DNA from 3 places in the Phytobacter sp. V91 genome. Region 2 is predicted to be linked to each of the others. Evidence: predicted binding sites of a transcription regulator. Region 2 holds the regulator's gene; each other region holds the start of a gene.
The links. Region 2 encodes PurR, which represses purine synthesis genes. Its sites were predicted from a motif close to CANGCAAACGTTTGCNTG; they were not measured.
Positions count from the first base shown of each region.

Region 1: ACSZO4_RS12930 (nucleobase:cation symporter-2 family protein) is a predicted target of PurR. The motif match lies at 3,124-3,141, and genes of this name have one in related genera.
Region 3: pyrD (quinone-dependent dihydroorotate dehydrogenase) is a predicted target of PurR. The motif match lies at 4,271-4,288, and genes of this name have one in related genera.

Region 1 covers NZ_CBFFRJ010000054.1:19,475-25,947, forward strand. Annotated here, with positions in the region: gene ACSZO4_RS12925 (AsmA family protein) at 1-1,556, opposite strand, end outside; gene ACSZO4_RS12930 (nucleobase:cation symporter-2 family protein) at 1,687-3,072, opposite strand; gene recG (ATP-dependent DNA helicase RecG) at 3,232-5,313, opposite strand; gene trmH (tRNA (guanosine(18)-2'-O)-methyltransferase TrmH) at 5,318-6,004, opposite strand; gene spoT (bifunctional GTP diphosphokinase/guanosine-3',5'-bis pyrophosphate 3'-pyrophosphohydrolase) at 6,009-6,473, opposite strand, start outside.
Region 2 covers NZ_CBFFRJ010000048.1:25,159-31,631, reverse strand. Annotated here, with positions in the region: gene cfa (cyclopropane fatty acyl phospholipid synthase) at 1-728, opposite strand, end outside; gene punC (purine nucleoside transporter PunC) at 1,022-2,221, opposite strand; gene punR (DNA-binding transcriptional activator PunR) at 2,334-3,245, shown strand; gene purR (HTH-type transcriptional repressor PurR) at 3,266-4,291, opposite strand; gene ACSZO4_RS12015 (YnhF family membrane protein) at 4,590-4,679, shown strand; gene ACSZO4_RS12010 (MFS transporter) at 4,847-6,016, shown strand; gene sodB (superoxide dismutase [Fe]) at 6,050-6,473, opposite strand, start outside.
Region 3 covers NZ_CBFFRJ010000055.1:6,774-13,246, reverse strand. Annotated here, with positions in the region: gene rlmKL (bifunctional 23S rRNA (guanine(2069)-N(7))-methyltransferase RlmK/23S rRNA (guanine(2445)-N(2))-methyltransferase RlmL) at 1-1,247, opposite strand, end outside; gene ACSZO4_RS13005 (YcbX family protein) at 1,347-2,456, shown strand; gene zapC (cell division protein ZapC) at 2,453-2,995, opposite strand; gene pyrD (quinone-dependent dihydroorotate dehydrogenase) at 3,165-4,175, opposite strand; gene pepN (aminopeptidase N) at 4,405-6,473, opposite strand, start outside.

The sequences.
Region 1 (6,473 bases), on a different contig from region 2:
CTGAGCTGAATATTACCTTCGCCATTGATCGGCAATGTCGGCCAGCCCCACTCCTGCAACACATTAAGCGGCACGCCGCGCCCGTTAAGACTGACTTTCACGCTACGCTCCGGCGTTTGCCCAACTACGGCGGTAGCTTCGAGCATCCCTTTGCCGGTAAACGCGCTCAGTTCGGTAATGTTCACCGCGCTGCTGTTGGCGCTGAGGCCGAGCGACGGGCGGCGCATATCCACGCGGTTAAAGGTGGCGGCAGCGGCGTTAAGTTTCAGATCGCCATTCCAGATACCCCACTGGCGATCCTGCGCCAGCAGCAGATTACTGGCGTAGCCATCAAGGGCGGTGAGCTGCCAGGGGAAAGTGGGGTCGATGTCGATAACCAGGTTACGGCTGGCGCTCAGTTTTTTCAACTGCACACTGTTGAGCCATGAAGGCAGCGTGTCCATCCACTGCTGTTTCCAGTTGGCGGGCAGAGTATATTCCAGCCCGACAATCGCCGTATCGTTAAGTACCAGTGCCTTGCCGTTACGCGCCCAGTAACCGGAAGTACGCACCATGCCGTTTTCCCAGCGCGTCGTAAACTGCTGGACGGCGATGCCCTGCGGCGTAAATTCGGCATTCATAATCGGGTCGAAGAAATGCAGCGAACCATAGATAAACTCGTTGGCATTCATCGACAGCTGGCCGTCATCGGTGTGCCAGTCGCCTTTGGTGAGCGTCAGGTTGCGCAGGCTGAGATCAAGGTCAGTGACGGCCCACTCTGGCCCCTGCAGGCGCGCATCGGTGACATCCAGCCGCCCGATTTGCAACGACGGCAGAGTGGTGAGCGGCGCAAAGAAGTCGGTCAGGGATTTGTCGCTTTGCAGGCGAATATCGTTCAGGCGCAGGTTGTCGACGACCCAGCCGCCGTCGGCATTACGGCGGGCGTTTCCGGTGAGCGAACCACGGGCCATATCGGCGCCTATGGTGGTCAGCGTGACGCTGTCTTTGTCGATACTGCCCTGAATCAACACATTGCTGGCAGGCACGCCGTTGAGGGTCATCGAACCGGCGCTCATCTGGATTTGCGCCTGATCTCCCAGCACGTTCCCGGCAATCGGTCGCCAGGGGCTGACGCCGCCCGTGACGCGTTGGGCGCTCAAATCCCAGCCGGTCGCCGGGCTGTTAAAAGCCATATTGTGCAGTTGCAGACGGTCGGCCTGGAAAGGCAGAGGGGCGGTGGCCGCAGAGAGATTCAGCGTACCGTCGCGCAGCAGAATGGTGTCGGTATGCAGTGGGTCAGTGAGTTGACGACTGCTCAGGCCGATATCGACGCTTTTTGCCACCAGGGTTGCGGGCTGCCCTTTGCGACCAAAGTTGACGTTGCGTAACAGCACATGGGAAGGGGAGGAGAGCCTGTTTTCTATTGCGTCGAAGGTGAGGTGGTAATCGCTGTTCTTGTTGACCCAGTTACTGACCTGCGTTGCGCCCCATTGGGTTTTCAGCAGCAAATAACAGGCCACCAGTGCGACCAGCAGGACGATAACGACGAAAAGAAGCAGCTTTCCAATAAATTTCATGATCTTCCACCCTCGAATGCCAATACAGGAGTTATGCACGATTTGTGCGCAATCCTCAAGACTCGATTGGTGAAAGAGCGTTACAGACAGGTGACTGAGGCAACGGAAAGGCCCGTTGCCTCAAGGCGTGTTACTTCTTATCGACCGGGAAAACCAGGTTCAGCACGATAGCGGTGATCCCGCCTGCGGCGATGCCGGAGGAGAGCAGGTTTTTCAGCCAGTCAGGGGCAAACTGCAGGATCAGCGGTTGCTGGGAAACGCCCAGGCCAACGGCCAGCGACAGGGCGATAATCATGATCGCGCGGCGGTTCAGCGGCTCGCGGGAAACGATACGCACGCCGGAGGCGGCAATAGTACCGAACATCACAAGTGTTGCGCCGCCAAGCACCGGCTCAGGCAACTGTTGTACGAAGGCCGCCACCGCCGGGAACAGACCCATCACCATCAGCATCACGGCAACGAAGAAGCCGACGTAACGGCTGGCGACGCCGGTCAACTGAATCACCCCGTTGTTCTGACCAAAACAGGAGTTCGGGAAGGTGTTGAACACGGCGGAAACAAAGGAGTTGAGGCCGTTAGCCAGCACGCCGCCTTTCAGACGTTTCATATACAGCGGGCCGGAGACGGGCTGTTCGGAGACGTCGGAGGTGGCGGTAATATCGCCAATGGTTTCCAGCGAGGTAATCATAAAGACCAGCATCAGCGGCAGCAGCAGGCTCCAGTCGATGCTCAGGCCGTAGTACAGCGGAGTCGGGATCATAAAGGCGCTGGACGGCGCATTATAGGCCGGGAGCATACCCATCATCATTGCCACCACATAACCTACCGCCATCGCAATCACCAGAGAGGCGATACGCAGGTAAGGGTTACGCTGACGGTTAAGCAGAATGATTATCGCGAGAACAATCCCTGCCAGCAGCAGGTTTTTCGGCGCACCGAAGGTGTTGTTCGCCATTGCGCCAAAGCCGCCGCCGACCGACGTCAGGCCAACCTGAATCAGCGACAGGCCGATAATCATCACCACCACGCCTGAAACCAGCGGCGTAATCACCCGGCGGGCAAAGGGCAGGATACGGGAGATAACCATCTCAGTGCAGCTTGCCAGCATCAGGGAACCGAACAGGGCTGCCATCATTGTCGGCACATCGGCACCGCCGGTTTTCAGGGCTGTACCGCCCATAATCAGCGGCGCAACAAAGTTAAAGCTGGTGCCCTGTATAGAGAGCAGACCGGATCCGACCGGACCCCAGGCTTTAATCTGGATAATTGATGCCACGCCGGAGGCGAACAGCGACATGCTGATAATGTGCTGCGTATCCTGAGCCGGTAAACCCAGCGCCTGGCAGATCAACAGACCCGGCGTAATCACGCCCACAAACATGGCCAGCAGATGTTGCAGCGCGGCAAAGATGGTCTGCGCCATGGGCGGGCGGTCTTCCAGGCGATAGATCAGTTCGCTGGGTTGGGTGTGCGCAACCGTTTGCGCATTTTCGGACTCGATGGTGTTAACGGACATCGCAAACAATCCCCTGATGGAAAAGCGGAGATTTTAGCGGACTGTTTGGTAAAAGCAAACGGTTGCTAATCAATAAACATTAGTTTTATAAAGAATGTTGAAGGCGGTGAATCGGGTTCTAAGGCATCTGTGCCGATGAGCAAATTAAAGGAAGTAAAATCAGGCGTTTGAATAACGCTCGGTTTCCGGCATCCAGCGTTCAATCAGGGCCTGCGCCTGTTGTGGATAGCGTTCATGAATATGGCGGGCAAGGCGTTGCACTTCGGGGATCATCCCCTGGTCGCGCAGCAGGTCCGCCACTTTGAACTCCGCATTGCCAGTCTGACGGGTACCGAGCAGTTCGCCCGGGCCGCGAATTTCCAGATCTTTTTGCGCAATCACGAAACCGTCGTTGCTGTCGCGCAGTACCTGCAGGCGCATTTGCGCGGTCTTTGACAGGGGCGATTTATAGAGCAGCACGCAGTGCGATGCCACCGCACCGCGCCCGACGCGGCCCCGCAGCTGGTGCAGTTGCGCAAGACCCAGACGCTCCGGGTTTTCGATAATCATCAGGCTGGCGTTGGGCACATCCACGCCCACTTCGATAACGGTGGTGGCAATCAACAGGTGCAGGTCGCCCTGCTTGAAGGCCTGCATCACCGCCTGTTTTTCTGCCGGCTTCATGCGGCCATGCACCAGGCCGATATTCAGCTCTGGCAGCGCCAGTTTCAGCTCTTCCCATGTGGCTTCTGCGGCCTGAGCTTCGAGCAGCTCTGACTCTTCAATCAGCGTACAGACCCAGTAGGCCTGACGGCTTTCTTCGGTGCAGGCATGGCGCACGCGGTTAATGATGTCGCTGCGACGGGTATCCGGTATCGCGACGGTGGTGACGGGGGTTCTGCCCGGCGGCATCTCATCAATCACCGAGGTATCGAGATCGGCATAAGCGGTCATCGCCAGAGTACGTGGGATTGGGGTGGCGGTCATGATTAACTGGTGCGGGTGGAAGCCCTGCTGCTGACCTTTTTCCCGCAGCGCCAGACGCTGGTGGACGCCAAAACGGTGCTGTTCGTCGATAATCACCAGCGCGAGGCCGCTAAACTGCACCTGTTCCTGGAAGATAGCGTGGGTACCCACCACCATCTGTACCTGGCCGCTGGCAATCGCCTCCTGCTGCGCCAGTCGTGCTTTCCCCTTTTGCTTACCCGCCAGCCAGCCCACTTCGACGCCCAGCGGCGCAAACCAGCTGCGGAAGTTGTTGGCGTGCTGTTCAGCCAGCAGTTCGGTTGGGGCCATCAGCGCCACCTGATTGCCGTTGGCAATCGCGCGCAGTGCCGCAAGTGCTGCGACCAGGGTTTTACCCGAGCCGACATCTCCCTGGACTAAACGCATCATCGGTACGTCGAGCGCCATATCACGCTCGATTTCCGCTACTACCCGCGCCTGTGCCCCGGTGGGCTTGAACGGCAGCGAGGCCAGCAGATTGTTTTTAAGGGCGTCTTTCGCCCCCAGCGGTTTGGCATGATAACGCTGGGCGCCCGCACGCACGGCCAGCATGCTGAGGTTATGCGCCAGCAGCTCTTCCAGAATCAAACGCCGCTGTGCCGGATGCTGCCCGGTTTCCAGGTCGGCAAGCTGGAGAGACGGCGGCGGGCGATGTAGCGTGCGCAAGGCTTCTGGCAGGGACATCAGACCCTGCGCCAGCTCCGGCGGCAACAGCTCCGCGATGGCGCAGGTATCGAGTAAATCCAGCGCCTGATCGGTGAGTTTGCGCAACGTCGCCTGTTTTACCCCTTCGGTGGTGGGGTAAACCGGCGTTAAGGTTTCTTGTAATTCTGGCGTACTGAGATCGCCCTGTACGCGGTATTCCGGGTGGATCATCTCCGCGCCATATTTCCCGCGCTTTGCTTCACCGTAGGCCAGTACGCGACGTCCGGTCGCCAGGCTGTTTTTCATCGCCGCGTTGAAGTTGAAGAAACGCATGGTGAGGATGCCGGAACCATCGCTTATCTGGCAGGTCATCATCCGGCGCCCGCCAAAGGTGATATTGCAGTTCAGCACTTCGCCTTCCACCGTGGCGTATATGCCCGGCAGCAGGTCGGCAATGGGGTAAAGCTGGGTGCGGTCTTCGTAACGCAGCGGCAGATGTAACAGCAGATCCTGCACGGTGTGCAGGCCTATTTTTGCAAGCTTACTGGCCTGAGCGGCGCCGACACCGGTGAGGGTGTTAAGGGGGACAGCATCCAGCAGCCTGGCATTTATCATCTTACGCTGATGCCTGCATAGTGGCCCACCAGGCTGGATCGGCTTCGACTTCACCCAGATCATTTATATAAGGTCTGGGCAGCCCTTTGTTTTTCGCCACTCTGGCCAGCACCGGATAGCCGCCTTCAAACAACAGGCGCTGCTGCTCTTCGTCCGGCAGCATGCAGTTTTTACGCTGGTACATTCCAGCATTCTGGCGCTGTTTCTGGGCTTCATAGAGGATAAGAGCCGAGGCGACGGAGACGTTCAGTGACTGCACCATACCGATCATCGGGATAACAATATCCTGATCGGCGAGTGCCAGAGCTTGCCCGGTGATCCCGGTTTTTTCCTGGCCCATTAAAATGCAGGTTGGGCGGGTGTAGTCGATTTCGCGGAAATCAACGGCTTTGGCGGAAAGGTGTGTCGCGAGGATCTGCATCCCGCTGCTTTTCAGATGGCCAACCGCATCACCAATGGTGGTGTGGGTTTTCACCGTCACCCAACTGTTGCTACCAGCGGCAGAAGCCATGGGACGCAGCGTGGCGCCCGCCCAGACGGCATGCACTTCATGGACGCCCACGGCGTCAGCGGTGCGGATAATCGCGGAAACGTTATGGGGTTTATGGACCTGCTCCATACATACGGTCAGGTCCGGTTGACGCCTGGCGAGCATTTCACGGATTCGCGCGTAACGTTCAGGGCTCATCGTGCTAGTTTCGGTTACGGGTGACTTTAATCACATCCGGCATAACACGGATTTTGCGCATGATGTTTGCCAGATGTACGCGATCGCGTGACGTCAGACGGATATAGGCGCTGTAAACGCGACCGTCTTTCTCTTCCGTATTCAGGCTTTGAATATTGGATGACGCGGTGTTGATGGCTGCCGTCAGATTTGCCAGCGCACCCTGATGGTTGAACATATCCACCCGGATTTCGGTGATAAATTCCTGCGCGGTGTCTTTGTCCCACTCCACCGCCATAAATTTCTCTGGCTCTTTCTGATAGCCACGAATATTACGGCAGGATTCATGATGGATAACCAGCCCTTTACCGGGGCTGACATGCGCCACGATCGGGTCACCAGGAATAGGGCGACAACATTTGGCGAAGGTGATCAGCACGCCATCGGCGCCTTTGATTGGCAGATGTCCGCCGCCGCCGCCGGTGCTGGT
Region 2 (6,473 bases):
GGCCCCACATGCTCAAACATCCCGACAGAGACAATACGATCAAATTGTTCATTGAGATCGCGATAATCCTGGAGGCGAATGTCCACATCGAGGCCTGAACAACGACGCTGAGCGAGTTTTTGCTGCTCGGCGGAAATGGTCACCCCAACCACATGAACACCATAATGTTGCGCCATAAATTGCGCCAGTCCACCCCAGCCACAACCGATATCCAGTACCCGCATACCCGGCGCAAGCTGTAATTTTTCACATATCAGGGTAAGTTTGGCGATTTGCGCCTCTTCGAGACTCCCGGCATCTTTCCAGTAGGCGCAAGAGTATTGCATCTGCGGATCTAACATTCGGCTGAACAGGTCATTGCCTAAATCGTAATGTTCTTTGCCGACGATCCATGCCCGTTTTTTGCTTTGCAGATTAAATAATCTTGCCCCGGCAATTCGTAGCGTGTCTTTCACATGGCGCGGAAGTTGATTCTCCAGCCCGGCACGCAGCACTTTAGTAAAAAACGTGTCCAGCCGGTCGCATTCCCACCAGCCGTCCATGTAACTTTCCCCAAGCCCAAGCGAACCCTCTTGTAACACTCGTTTAAAAAAATCAGGATGCTTAACCTGGATATCCGACGCAGCCGAACCGTTAACCTGAATACCGGCGCGGCCTAATAGCTCGCTTGCTATACGGAACCAGTTATCATCCCGTACACTGACCTCTTCTATACACGATGAACTCATAACTTCTCCATCACCTGCAAGTGATCGATGCCGTCAAAATGCGCTGCCGCTTTTGGGGCGTGAGAAAGATCACGGCTAAACCGTGAGGCTGATATCCGACGTAGAACAGAGGAAGGGAGACCCTTGCCAGAAAGGCCATCCATGGTGAAACGGGAGCGATCCGGCTCCCGCTAACGCGTGCATAATTTTATTTTATCAACAGCCGAAAATGAGTATAGGCCCCAAAATCGGCTGATTCAACCAAAAACTGTTAGCAAGCTAATCACTTTACTGTCACATAATCGCAATCGCAATTACCCCTGCGTCGATGATTCCAGCGGTTGTTTATTGTGACGGGCATCACTCTCGTGACGCTGCATTCTGAAACCCAATCCTGCCAGCAATACGGTCGACAGCATAACGCTGGTGGTGGCCAGTAACGGGACAGCAATCAGCGCCGAAACGAGCAAGCTGGCAATAAAGCACAGCCCTAACTGCAATGTGTTTTGCAATGCAGCCGCACGGCCGGTGGCGTGAGGGAAAGGACGCAGCGCCTGGGCGACGACGATCGGGTAAATCGCACCATTTGCTACCGCCATCAGGCAGAACGGGATCAGCAGCGAAGTCAGCGAGGCGTTCGGCACTAAGCCGACTGCCCAGGTGGCGATTACGCTTGCGGCATAGGCCGTCAGCAGCCACGGGAGCAAACGTGCGCCGGACCACTTTTGCAGCGCCCAGCGGCAGCTGTAGCCACCGACTAAAAAAGCGATGGTTTGAGGGACATAACTCAGGCCAATAATTGCCGGGCCGTAACCCATTTCATGCAGAATAAACGGCGAACCTGTCAGCCAGGCAAAAAAGCTGGCCGAACATGCGGCATAAATCAGTACGTTGCCGCGATAAGCACGGTCACGCAGCAATGCGCCAAAGGTGACGGGAGCAGCACCCGGGGCCGCTTTTGTGGCGACCGGGCGTAAACGCAGCGCGGGCAGCATCAACATCAGCGTAATGATAAACAGCGTGGCGAAAATAGCTTGCCAGGAGAAGTGCGCAAGGATCCAGCTCCCCAGTAAGGGGGCAAGAGCAGGGGATAACCCGACCAGCGGCATGATGGTGGCAAAGATGCGGTTGGTGCGCTGCGCCGGGTAGTGATCGGTCACCAGCGCCTGCCAGGTCACCGCGGCGGCACAAACCCCTACCGCCTGGATAAAGCGTAATACCAGCAGCCAGACGGCATCTTGCACCCAGATCATCCCCAGACAACCCATGGCAAAAATAGTCAGCCCGCTCAGTAAGACAGGTTTGCGTCCGTAACGGTCCGATAAGGGGCCCCATACCAACTGGGCGACGGCAAAACCGGCGAGGAACAGGCTCAGGGTGGCGCTGACGGCGGCGGCGGAGGTGTTTAAGTCTTGCTGGATGTCAGCAAAAGCAGGCAAATACATATCGGTTGCGAGGAAGCCGAGTACGCTTAATCCCGCCAGCCAGACTAAAAATCCTTTTCCAGGTTGCATGGCAATATCTCTTTGTTGTGCAGGTGAACAGGGTGACGAGTCTAGGGAGTGAAACTTAGCTTGTGAAACGCTAATATTTGCGTACTGGTTTCAAATTTTTTGCAGGCACAATATGTGGTCAGAATATTCTCTTGAAGTGGTAGATGCGGTTGCGCGCAACGGAAGTTTCAGTGGCGCAGCGCAGGAGTTACACCGTGTACCCTCTGCTGTCAGCTACACCGTGCGACAACTGGAGGAGTGGCTGGCGGTAGAGCTTTTTCATCGTCGCCATCGTGACGTCGAACTTACCCCTGCCGGCGCACTGTTTTTAAAAGAAGGACGATCTGTTATCAAAAAAATGCAGGTCACCCGCCAGCAATGTCAGCAAATTGCCAATGGCTGGCGGGGCCAGCTGGCGATTGCGGTCGACAATATTGTTAAGCCTGAGCGTACCCGGCAAATGATTGTTGATTTTTATCGCCATTTTAGTGATGTGGAACTGCTGGTGTTCCAGGAAGTGTTCAATGGCGTGTGGGATGCGCTGGCTGATGGTCGCGTTGAGCTGGCTATCGGGGCAACGCAGGCTATTCCGGTGGGAGGGCGTTACACTTTCCGCGATATGGGCATGCTGAGCTGGAAATGTGTGGTTGCGCAACACCATCCGCTGGCGAGTCTCGACGGCCCACTGAGTGACGATACATTACGCAACTGGCCTTCACTGGTGCGGGAAGATACCTCGCGATCGTTACCCAAACGCATTACCTGGCTGCTGAACAATCAAAAGCGGGTCGTGGCCCCGGACTGGGAATCCTCGGCGGCCTGTCTCTCTGCCGGATTATGTGTGGGGATGGTTCCGGCGCATTTCGCGCGCCCGTGGCTTGACCGGGGAGAGTGGGTGGCGCTGGAGCTGGAAAATCCGTTCCCGGATGCGGCCTGCTGCCTGACATGGCAACAAAATGACGCCTCACCTGCGCTGAACTGGTTACTCAGCTACCTGGGGGACAGTGAAACACTGAACCGGGAGTGGCTGTGGGAGCAGGATTGACCTGCTCCCGGGAAAGCAGATTAACGGCGATAGTCGCGGAAAGGGCCATCAGCCACGGAACGACGTTCAATCAGCCGCGGGTGGACTTCGATGGACTGCGACACTTCGCGTTTGTTCACGATACGGTCAAGCAGCATATTGAATGCGGTCTCCCCCAGCGAATCCTTCGGCTGGTGGATGGTGGTCAGCGCCGGGGTAAAGAAGCGGGAGTTGCGCACGTTATCGTAGCCGATCAGCGAAATGTCCTGCGGCACGCGCAGCCCCATCTCATCCGCGGCGCACAGTGCCCCCATCGCCATAATATCGCCGCCGCAGAAGATAGCGGTCGGACGCGGCGATTGCGCCAGGATCTGTTGCATCGCGCGGTAACCGGACTCAGGTTCAAAATCACCCTGCACAATCCAGTTTTCCGGGACGCTGATATGCGCCTCGTCCATGGCCTTCATAAAACCGGCCAGGCGACCCGCGCCGGTGTTACGCTCCAGCGCGCCGGGGATAACGCCAATATCGCGGTGACCGCGCTCGACCAGATAGCGCCCGGCCATATAGCCGCCTTCAAACGCGTTATCGATAACGGTGTCGGTAAAGTCAGCTTTCGCTTCACCCCAGTCCATAACCACCATCGGAATATGGCGATACTCTTCGAGCATATTGAGCAGTGATTCCGGGTATTCGGAACACATCACCAGCAGGCCGTCGACGCGTTTTTGCGCCATCATCGACAGGTAAGCGCCTTGTTTTTCAAAATTGTTCCAGGCATTGCCCAGAATCAGGGTGTAACCCTTCTGAAAACAGTTTTTCTCAACGGCTTCAATGATCTCGGCAAAGTAGGCCGCTTCACTGCTGGTCGCCAGCAGACCAATGGATTTGGTGTGATTCACCTTGAGGCTACGGGCGACGGCGCTCGGCGAATAATGAAGCTCTTTGATTGCCGCCCACACAGCGTTACGCGTCTCTTCAGCCACGAAACGCGTCTTGTTAATTACATGTGATACGGTTGTGGTGGAAACGTTTGCTCGCTTCGCTACGTCTTTGATCGTTGCCATCAGATGTCACTCCATGCCATATCATAAGCTCCTGAAAATACTTAAGGTAAACGTTTGCCTTACTTCACCCTTTGCCCGCGCGAGGGACTGTATTACGCCGGGAAAAAGACACTGGACGTCAGGAGGGGAGTCAATGGCCGGTACGCTAATAAATTTAGCGTCGAATTTTGTCTTATCTTGACCAAAAGGGGAAGTGCTAAAACGTATATCAATCTAATTCCTGCAAGATTTTTACGTTTATTTATGCAAAAATGCGCTATCTCACTTTTTGTGGGGAATTAGAAAAGGAGAAAAATTGATGAGTACCGACCTGAAGTTTTCTTTAATGACCACCGTAATCGTGCTTGCCGTGATCGTGGCGGGTGCAATGACTGCTGCTCTGAATTGATTGACCACGAGGGAGGCACCTCTCCCTCGACGTTTCCCCCCATTATTCTCTTTCCGGCAATAGTCTTTTCTCATATCGCTAACCGCTGTTTTTTGTGATTTATGTCATACTTTTCTCTTCTGCGAGGCTGTCGGCTAACGACACCGCATTTCCGGAGTTAATAAATCATGAAAATCAATTTCCCACTGCTTGCCCTGGCTGTCAGCGCGTTTGGTATCGGCACCACTGAGTTCTCGCCAATGGGATTACTGCCCGTGATTGCGCGCGGCGTCGATGTCTCCATTCCCGCCGCCGGGATGCTGATCAGCGCCTATGCCATTGGGGTCATGGTGGGGGCGCCGTTAATGACGTTGCTGCTTTCACATCGCGCCAGACGTAATGCGCTTATCTTTTTAATGGCCATCTTTACCCTCGGGAATGTGCTGTCAGCCATCGCTCCCGACTACACCACCCTGATGCTGTCGCGCATTATCACCAGCCTCAATCACGGAGCGTTTTTTGGCCTGGGTTCGGTTGTGGCGGCAAGCGTGGTTGCAAAAGAGAAGCAGGCCAGTGCGGTTGCAACCATGTTTATGGGACTGACCATCGCCAATATTGGCGGAGTGCCCGCTGCAACCTGGCTTGGTGAAACCATTGGCTGGCGGATGTCCTTCCTGGCGACTGCCGGTCTTGGCGTGATTGCAATGGTAAGTCTGTATCTCTCCCTGCCAAAAGGCAGTGCCGGGGAGAAACCCGATGTACGCAAAGAACTGACCGTTCTGATGCGCCCGCAGGTCGTCTCTGCCCTGTTAACCACCGTTCTTGGCGCCGGAGCGATGTTTACGCTCTATACCTATATCTCACCGGTACTGCATGACATTGCTGATGCTGGTCCGGCATTTATTACCGCCATGCTGGTGCTGATTGGCGTGGGCTTCTCTTTGGGCAATTACCTCGGCGGCAAACTGGCGGACCGCTCGGTGACCGGTACACTGAAAGGCTTTTTACTGCTGCTTATCGCAATTATGCTGGCGATCCCCTGGCTTGCACGCAATGAGGTGGGGGCAGCAATCAGTATGGTTGTCTGGGGCGCGGCGACCTTTGCGATAGTGCCGCCGTTGCAAATGCGCGTGATGCGGGTCGCTCATGAAGCGCCAGGGCTTTCATCCTCAGTGAATATCGGGGCTTTCAACTTAGGTAATGCGCTGGGCGCGGCGGCGGGTGGGGCAGTGCTTTCCGCAGGTCTGGGGTATGCTTTTGTCCCGCTGACTGGCGCTTTCATTGCTGCAATGGCATTGCTGCTGGTGCTTCTCTCCGGGCGTCAGTCGGCAAAGCCCGTGTGCTCTGTCGCTGAGTAAGACAAAAAGCAGGAGGGTTTCCCCTCCTGCATCTTATGCGGCGAGATTTTTCGCCACAAAATCCCAGTTTACCAGTGCCCAGAAATGTTCCAGATAAACCGGGCGCGCATTGCGGTAGTCAATGTAATAGGCATGTTCCCAGACATCGACCGTCAACAGCGGCGTTGCGCCGCTGGTTAGCGGTGTTCCGGCATTTGACGTCGAGACAATTGCCAGTTTGCCATCCGCGTTTTTTACCAACCACGTCCAGCCGGAGCCGAAATTTTTCAGCGCCGCATCAGTGAACTGCGCTTTGAAATCAGTAAAACTGCCAAAGGCGTCAGTGATGGCCGCAGCTAACACGCCTGAAGGCTCGCCTCCGGCATTCGGTGCCAGGCACTGCCAGTAAAATGAGTGGTTCCATACCTGAGCGGCATTATTAAACACGCCACCTTCCGACTGCTGAATAATCTCTTCC
Region 3 (6,473 bases), on a different contig from region 2:
TCAATACCTTCCTGACGGGCCCACTTCTCGAGTTTCTTGACGTTCTTACGCAGACGGTTGGCGTAATCATCCGCCATTGACGGGGCTTTCACTTCGCCCGTGTTTTCCGCCAGATGGTAGTTTTTCTGCACGCAGTCCAGTGGGCCATTTTTGGCTTTAAACTGTCTGTCGGCACGCAATTGCAGGCAGTTAAGCAAGTCCACCGAGGCACTAAACAAGGACAGGTTCCAGCCGCCAAACTGTGATTTCAGCGTCCGCCCCAGCAGGCTGTGCAACGCAATCAGCGCGGGTTCGCTTTCCAGACGTTCACCGTACGGCGGGTTACTGATAACTGTACCGTATGGCCCTTTTGGCAGAGGATTGGCCAGCTTCGCGGCGTCCTGCACCTCAAAGGTGACCAGTTCCCCAATGCCTGCCCGGCGGGCGTTACGCCGGGCGAGCTCAAGCATACGCGGGTCATTATCAGAGCCATAAAAACGGGACTGATATTCAGCCAGGCCTTTGCGGGCACGGGCTTGCGCATCAGCTTTGACTTCCTGCCAGATAGTTTCGTCATGCTGCGCCCAGCCGCCAAAACCCCAGTGTCCACGGTGCAGACCCGGCGCTCTGTCTGTCGCCCACATTGCGGCTTCAATCAGCAAGGTGCCAGAGCCGCACATCGGGTCGAGCAACGGCGTACCCGGCTGCCAGCCAGAGCGCATAACAATGGCCGCGGCAAGGTTTTCTTTAATCGGCGCGATACCAGTGCGGTCACGGTAGCCACGCAGGTGCAGCCCTTCACCGCTCAAATCCAGCGAGATATGAGCAGTTTCTTTATTCAGCCAGACGTTAATACGCAGGTCTGGCAGCTCACGATCAACGTTTGGACGCGGTAAATTCTTACGGGTAAAGCTGTCCACAATGGCGTCTTTTACCTTCAACGCGCCGTACTGGCTATTACGGATCTCGTCGTTCAGGCCACTAAAATGGACGGCAAAGGTGGAATCGGTATTGAATATCTCCGTCCAGTTGATCGCCTGCACGCCAAGATAGAGATCGAGGTCACTGTAAACCTTGCACTCTCCGAGCGGCATCATTATGCGCGAGGCCAGGCGGCTCCACATCAGACTTGCATAGACAAGCCGGGTGTCACCATGGAAATGGACGCCTCCCTGAACCACCTGGCACTCTGCAGCGCCGAGGTTTTCCAGTTCAGTTTTTAACAGCTCTTCCAGCCCACGGGCCGTACTGGCAAACAGAGAAATCATAAGGTCACTTAACTTTGAAGAAAATTGTTGCGCATTATAGCCAATCTGGCGTTCATGTCATAAAGTTGAGGGCTTATTTTCGTCGATAAAGGAAATGGCGTGGCAACGCTCTCGCGTCTTTATATCCATCCAGTGAAATCCATGCGCGGTATTGGCCTGACACACGCACTTGCCGACAGCAGCGGCCTGTCGTTTGACCGGGTGTTTATGGTTACGCAAAAGGATGGCACATTTATTACCGCACGCCAGTATCCACAGATGGTGCGCTTTATTCCTTCTCCCCTGCCGGATGGTCTGCATCTGACGGCGCCTGATGGTAGCAGCGCCGTCGTTCGCTTCGCTGATTTCACCCCGCAGGGTGAACCGACCGAGGTGTGGGGAAACCACTTTAGCGCGCAGATAGCTCCGGAGGCGATCAATCTCTGGCTGAGTGGATTTTTTGCCCGTGAAGTCCAGCTACGCTGGGTCGGGCAGCAGCCGACGCGGCGGGTTAAACGCTTTGATGATGTCCCACTTTCATTCGCCGATGGTTTTCCTTTTTTGCTGACCAGCGAAGCCTCGCTACGTGACCTGCAAAACCGCTGCCCTGCCAGCGTCAGCATGGAGCAGTTTCGTCCGAACCTGGTCGTGACAGGAACAGAGGCCTGGGAAGAAGACGGCTGGAAAGTTATCCGCATCGGCGAGGTGATGTTCGATGTAGTAAAACCTTGCAGCCGCTGCGTTTTCACCACCATCAGCCCTGAACGTGGGCAAAAACATCCCTCCGGCGAACCGCTCAACACGCTGGCCAGTTTTCGTACCGCGCTGGACAACGGCGACGTCGATTTCGGCCAGAATTTGATTGCCCGTAATAGCGGCGTGGTTCGCGTGGGCGACGAAGTGGTGGTTCTGACCCGGGCACCAGCCAGACCTTATGGTTCGGGTAAGACAGCAGAGTCTCTGGAGCCGGAACAGCAAACGGAAGGCGAAGTCGACATTATCTGGGAAGGGCAAAAGTTTCGCGGGAATAACCAGCAAATCCTGCTCGACCAACTTGAGAATCAGGGGATCCGCGTACCTTACTCTTGCCGGGCCGGCCTTTGTGGCTGCTGCCGCATCACGCTGGTTGAAGGTGAAGTCAGCCCGTTAAAAAAATCGGCTATCAGTACCGATGGGTCGATTCTGTGCTGTAGCTGTGTGCCTAAGACCGCACTGCGGCTGGAAAGTTAAACCGCCTGCTCCAGGCTGAAACTGTCGGCGTTAAGCTGCGGTTTCAGCCGATCATTCATTATCTTGATGGCATCACCGAGTTGCATGGTTCGTCCGGCAATCACCACGCCAGGCTGGGCCAGCAGGCACAGTGCCGCGTTTTCACCAGACTCCACCACCAGCAGGCTCACGCTCTCACCGGTATCGCTTAAACAAACGCTGGCTGCCATTCCAGGCGCCGGAGACCAGGGGGTATTGTGGCTTAAAAAGTGCCAGCTTTTTGGCATTTGCGGTTTCAGGAAGCGAATCGCCACCAGCGCGTTAAGCACCAGTTCGGCACGCTGCTCAGCGGTCAGCATCAAATCCCGGCATTTTTCGTCGAAGGAAAAATAGAGGGCAGCATCATCCACACAAAAACCGCAAGGTGAAAATGCATCCGGGGTAAGCATTTTTCTGGCAAAACGGGAGCGGAATATCATGCCATTGGCTAAATCGAGCATCATACGATCGTGCTCATCATCAAAAAACCAACGCCATTTATCATCAGGCTTAATTCGCATACTACTCTCCCCTCCCCATTATCATCCCTTGATCCTTACATCCTTTTTACTGTTTTACTTATTGCCAGAATTAAGAAAAGACTAAAATGTACAATTTAGCAACAATGAGGGAATATAAATCAACCAGGGCTCGAAATAAAGCCCTGGCGAGATAAAGAGAGGAAAAAGATTAGATGTGAGTAACGATTTCTTTAATCAATGGCGGGCCTTTAAAAATAAAGCCAGAATAAATCTGCACCAATGACGCCCCGGCTTCCAGCTTCTCACGCGCGGCGATAACGGAATCAATGCCACCGACGCCAATAATCGGCAAACGACCATTTAATTCCAGCGAGAGGCGACGAATAATCTCTGTACTTTTTAATTGCAGTGGACGGCCACTTAAACCACCCGTTTCATTGCAATGTTTCATTCCCTGCACGAGAGATCTTTCGAGGGTCGTATTGGTTGCAATTACGCCATCTATATTATGGCGAACTAAACTGTCAGCCACCTGGATCAATTCTTCCTCAGAAAGATCCGGCGCGATCTTCACCGCCACTGGCACATATTTATGATGGATCTGCTGAAGCTCAGATTGTTTATTTTTAATCGCACTTAACAATGAATCCAGTGCTTCGCCATATTGTAATGTGCGCAGGCCTGGGGTGTTCGGCGAGGAAATATTAATGGCTATGTAACCCGCATAAGCATAGATTTTTTCCATACAAATCAGATAGTCATCTTTGCCCTGCTCGACAGGCGTATCTTTATTTTTGCCAATATTAATGCCCAGTACACCATCAAAATGGGCTTTTTTTACGTTCTCGACAAGGTTATCAACGCCGAGATTATTAAAGCCCATGCGGTTGATCAACCCTTCCGCTTCCACCAGACGGAAGATCCGCGGCTTATCATTGCCTGGCTGTGGTCGCGGCGTAACAGTACCGATTTCGATGGCGCCAAACCCCATCGCGGCCAGCGCATCGATGCATTCACCGTTTTTATCAAGTCCAGCAGCCAGACCGAGCGGGTTTTTGAAGGTCAACCCCATGCATTGTACTGGTTTTTCCGGCAAACGCTGACGGACAAGCGCTTCAAGCGGCGTTCCCGATACACGGCGTAACTGTTGAAATGTAAATTCATGAGCGCGCTCAGGATCGAGCTGGAAAAGGGCTTTACGAACGAAGGGATAGTACATGAACTCTCCTGGATTCCCGGTGTGCAAACCGGGGGCGTATTATCTTCGATCAGCCGATGAAATGGAATTGACCTGCGGCAAAAAAAGGCCAATTCAGCGCAAACGTTTACTTTCAGACCGAGGATGGCAGATTTTTGAACGGTTTTTCAGCAAATGGATGCTGACAGAGAGGGGGGAAACGGGCTGAAAACGTGCCGGGCAGGCAAAAATCCACCGCCCGGCCTTTTTATTACGCCAGTGCTTTACTGACTTTTTCGAACAGATCGCCTGAGAGATTGTCCAGCGCTTTCAGTTGCTCAAGTGCTGCGCGCATCAGCGCCTGACGTTTCACATCGTAGCGTTTCAGGCGGATCAGCGGCTCAATAAGTCGTGATGCAACCTGCGGGTTACGGCTGTTAAGTTCGGTAAGCATCTCCACCAGGAACTGATAGCCGCTGCCGTCTTCAGCATGGAATGCCGCCGGATTGCTGCCGGCAAAAGCCCCGATCAAAGAACGCACGCGGTTAGGATTGCTGAGGGTGAAAGAACGGTGCTGCAACAAGCCACGTACCGTTTCCAGTGCAGTCGGCGCCGGGCTCGTCGCCTGGAGAATTAACCACTTGTCCATAACCAGACCGTCATGATGCCATTTGTCATCATACTCCTGCATCAGCGTGTCGCGGCACGGCAATTGCGCAGCTACCGCCGCGGAGAGCGCAGCAAGGGCATCGGTCATATTATCGGCACTATGGTATTGCTGGCTGACCAGTTTATCGGCCAGTTGCGCATCGCCAAATGCAATATAACGCAGGCAGGTATTACGCAGAGAGCGCTTGCCAATATCTGCATGTTCAACGCGATAAGTCGCAAGTTTATTGGCGTTGTAAACCGCCAGCACTTCATCGGCCAGTTCGCTCGCCAGGGTGCGGGTAAGGGCTTCACGTACCGCAGCAATCGCCAGCGGATCGATAATCTCAAACAGTTCGGCAATTTCATTGGCCGATGGCAGAGTGAGGATCTCCGCCGCCAGCGCCGGATCAATGTGCTCATCCAGCAAAATAGCGCGGAAAGCATCGGCGACGTGCAGCGGCAATGACAATGGCTGGCCCTGCTGCTGACGAGCAACGTTGAGTTTGATATGGGTTGCCAGCAGACTTTGCGCGGCATCCCAGCGGGAAAAATCGTTGCTGGCATGACGCATCAGGAACGTCAGCTGCTGATCGCTCCATTTATATTCCAGTTTGACCGGTGCGGAGAATTCACGCAGCAGTGATGGCACAGGCTGGAAGTAAACGTTATCAAAAACAAAAGTCTGCTCCGCCTGGGTCACGTTCAACACATGATGTACCGGGTGTCCGTCTTTTTGCAGCGGGATAACCTTCCCTTCATTGTCGTAAAGCTCAATGTCGAACGGGATATGCAGTGGATGTTTTTCCTGCTGCTCGGCGGTTGCCGGCGTGCGCTGGCTGATGGTTAACCTGTACTGCTCGGTTGCCGGATTGTAGTCATCGTGCACGGTCACAACCGGCGTACCGGCCTGGCTGTACCAGCGACGGAAATGGGAGAGATCGATATTGGATGCATCTTCCATCGCCTGCACAAAGTCATCACAGGTTGCCGCGCTGCCGTCGTGACGTTCGAAATAGCGTTGCATTCCTTGCAGGAAGTTATCTTCACCAAGCAGGGTGTGCAGCATGCGGATCACTTCCGCACCTTTTTCATACACCGTCAGCGTGTAGAAGTTGTTCATCTCGATGACTTTATCCGGGCGGATCGGATGGGCCATCGGGCTGGCGTCTTCCGCAAACTGCATCCCACGCATGGTACGCACATTGCTGATGCGATTAACTGCGCGGGAGCCGAGGTCGGAGCTGAACTCCTGATCGCGGAACACCGTCAGGCCCTCTTTCAGGCTGAGCTGGAACCAGTCCCGGCAGGTCACGCGGTTACCGGTCCAGTTATGGAAATATTCATGTCCGATGACGCGTTCGATATCGAGGTAATCTTTATCAGTCGCGGTATCGGTTCGGGCCAGCACATATTTGGAGTTAAAGACGTTAAGACCTTTGTTCTCCATCGCGCCCATATTGAAGAAGTCGACGGCCACAATCATATAAATGTCGAGATCGTATTCGAGACCAAAACGCTGTTCATCCCACTTCATTGAGTTTTTCAGCGAGGTCATGGCCCATGGCGCACGATCGAGATTGCCACGGTCAACGTACAGTTCCAGCGCCACTTCACGCCCGGAATGGGTGGTGAACGTATCGCGCAGCACATCGAAGTCACCGGCTACCAGGGCAAACAGATAGCAAGGTT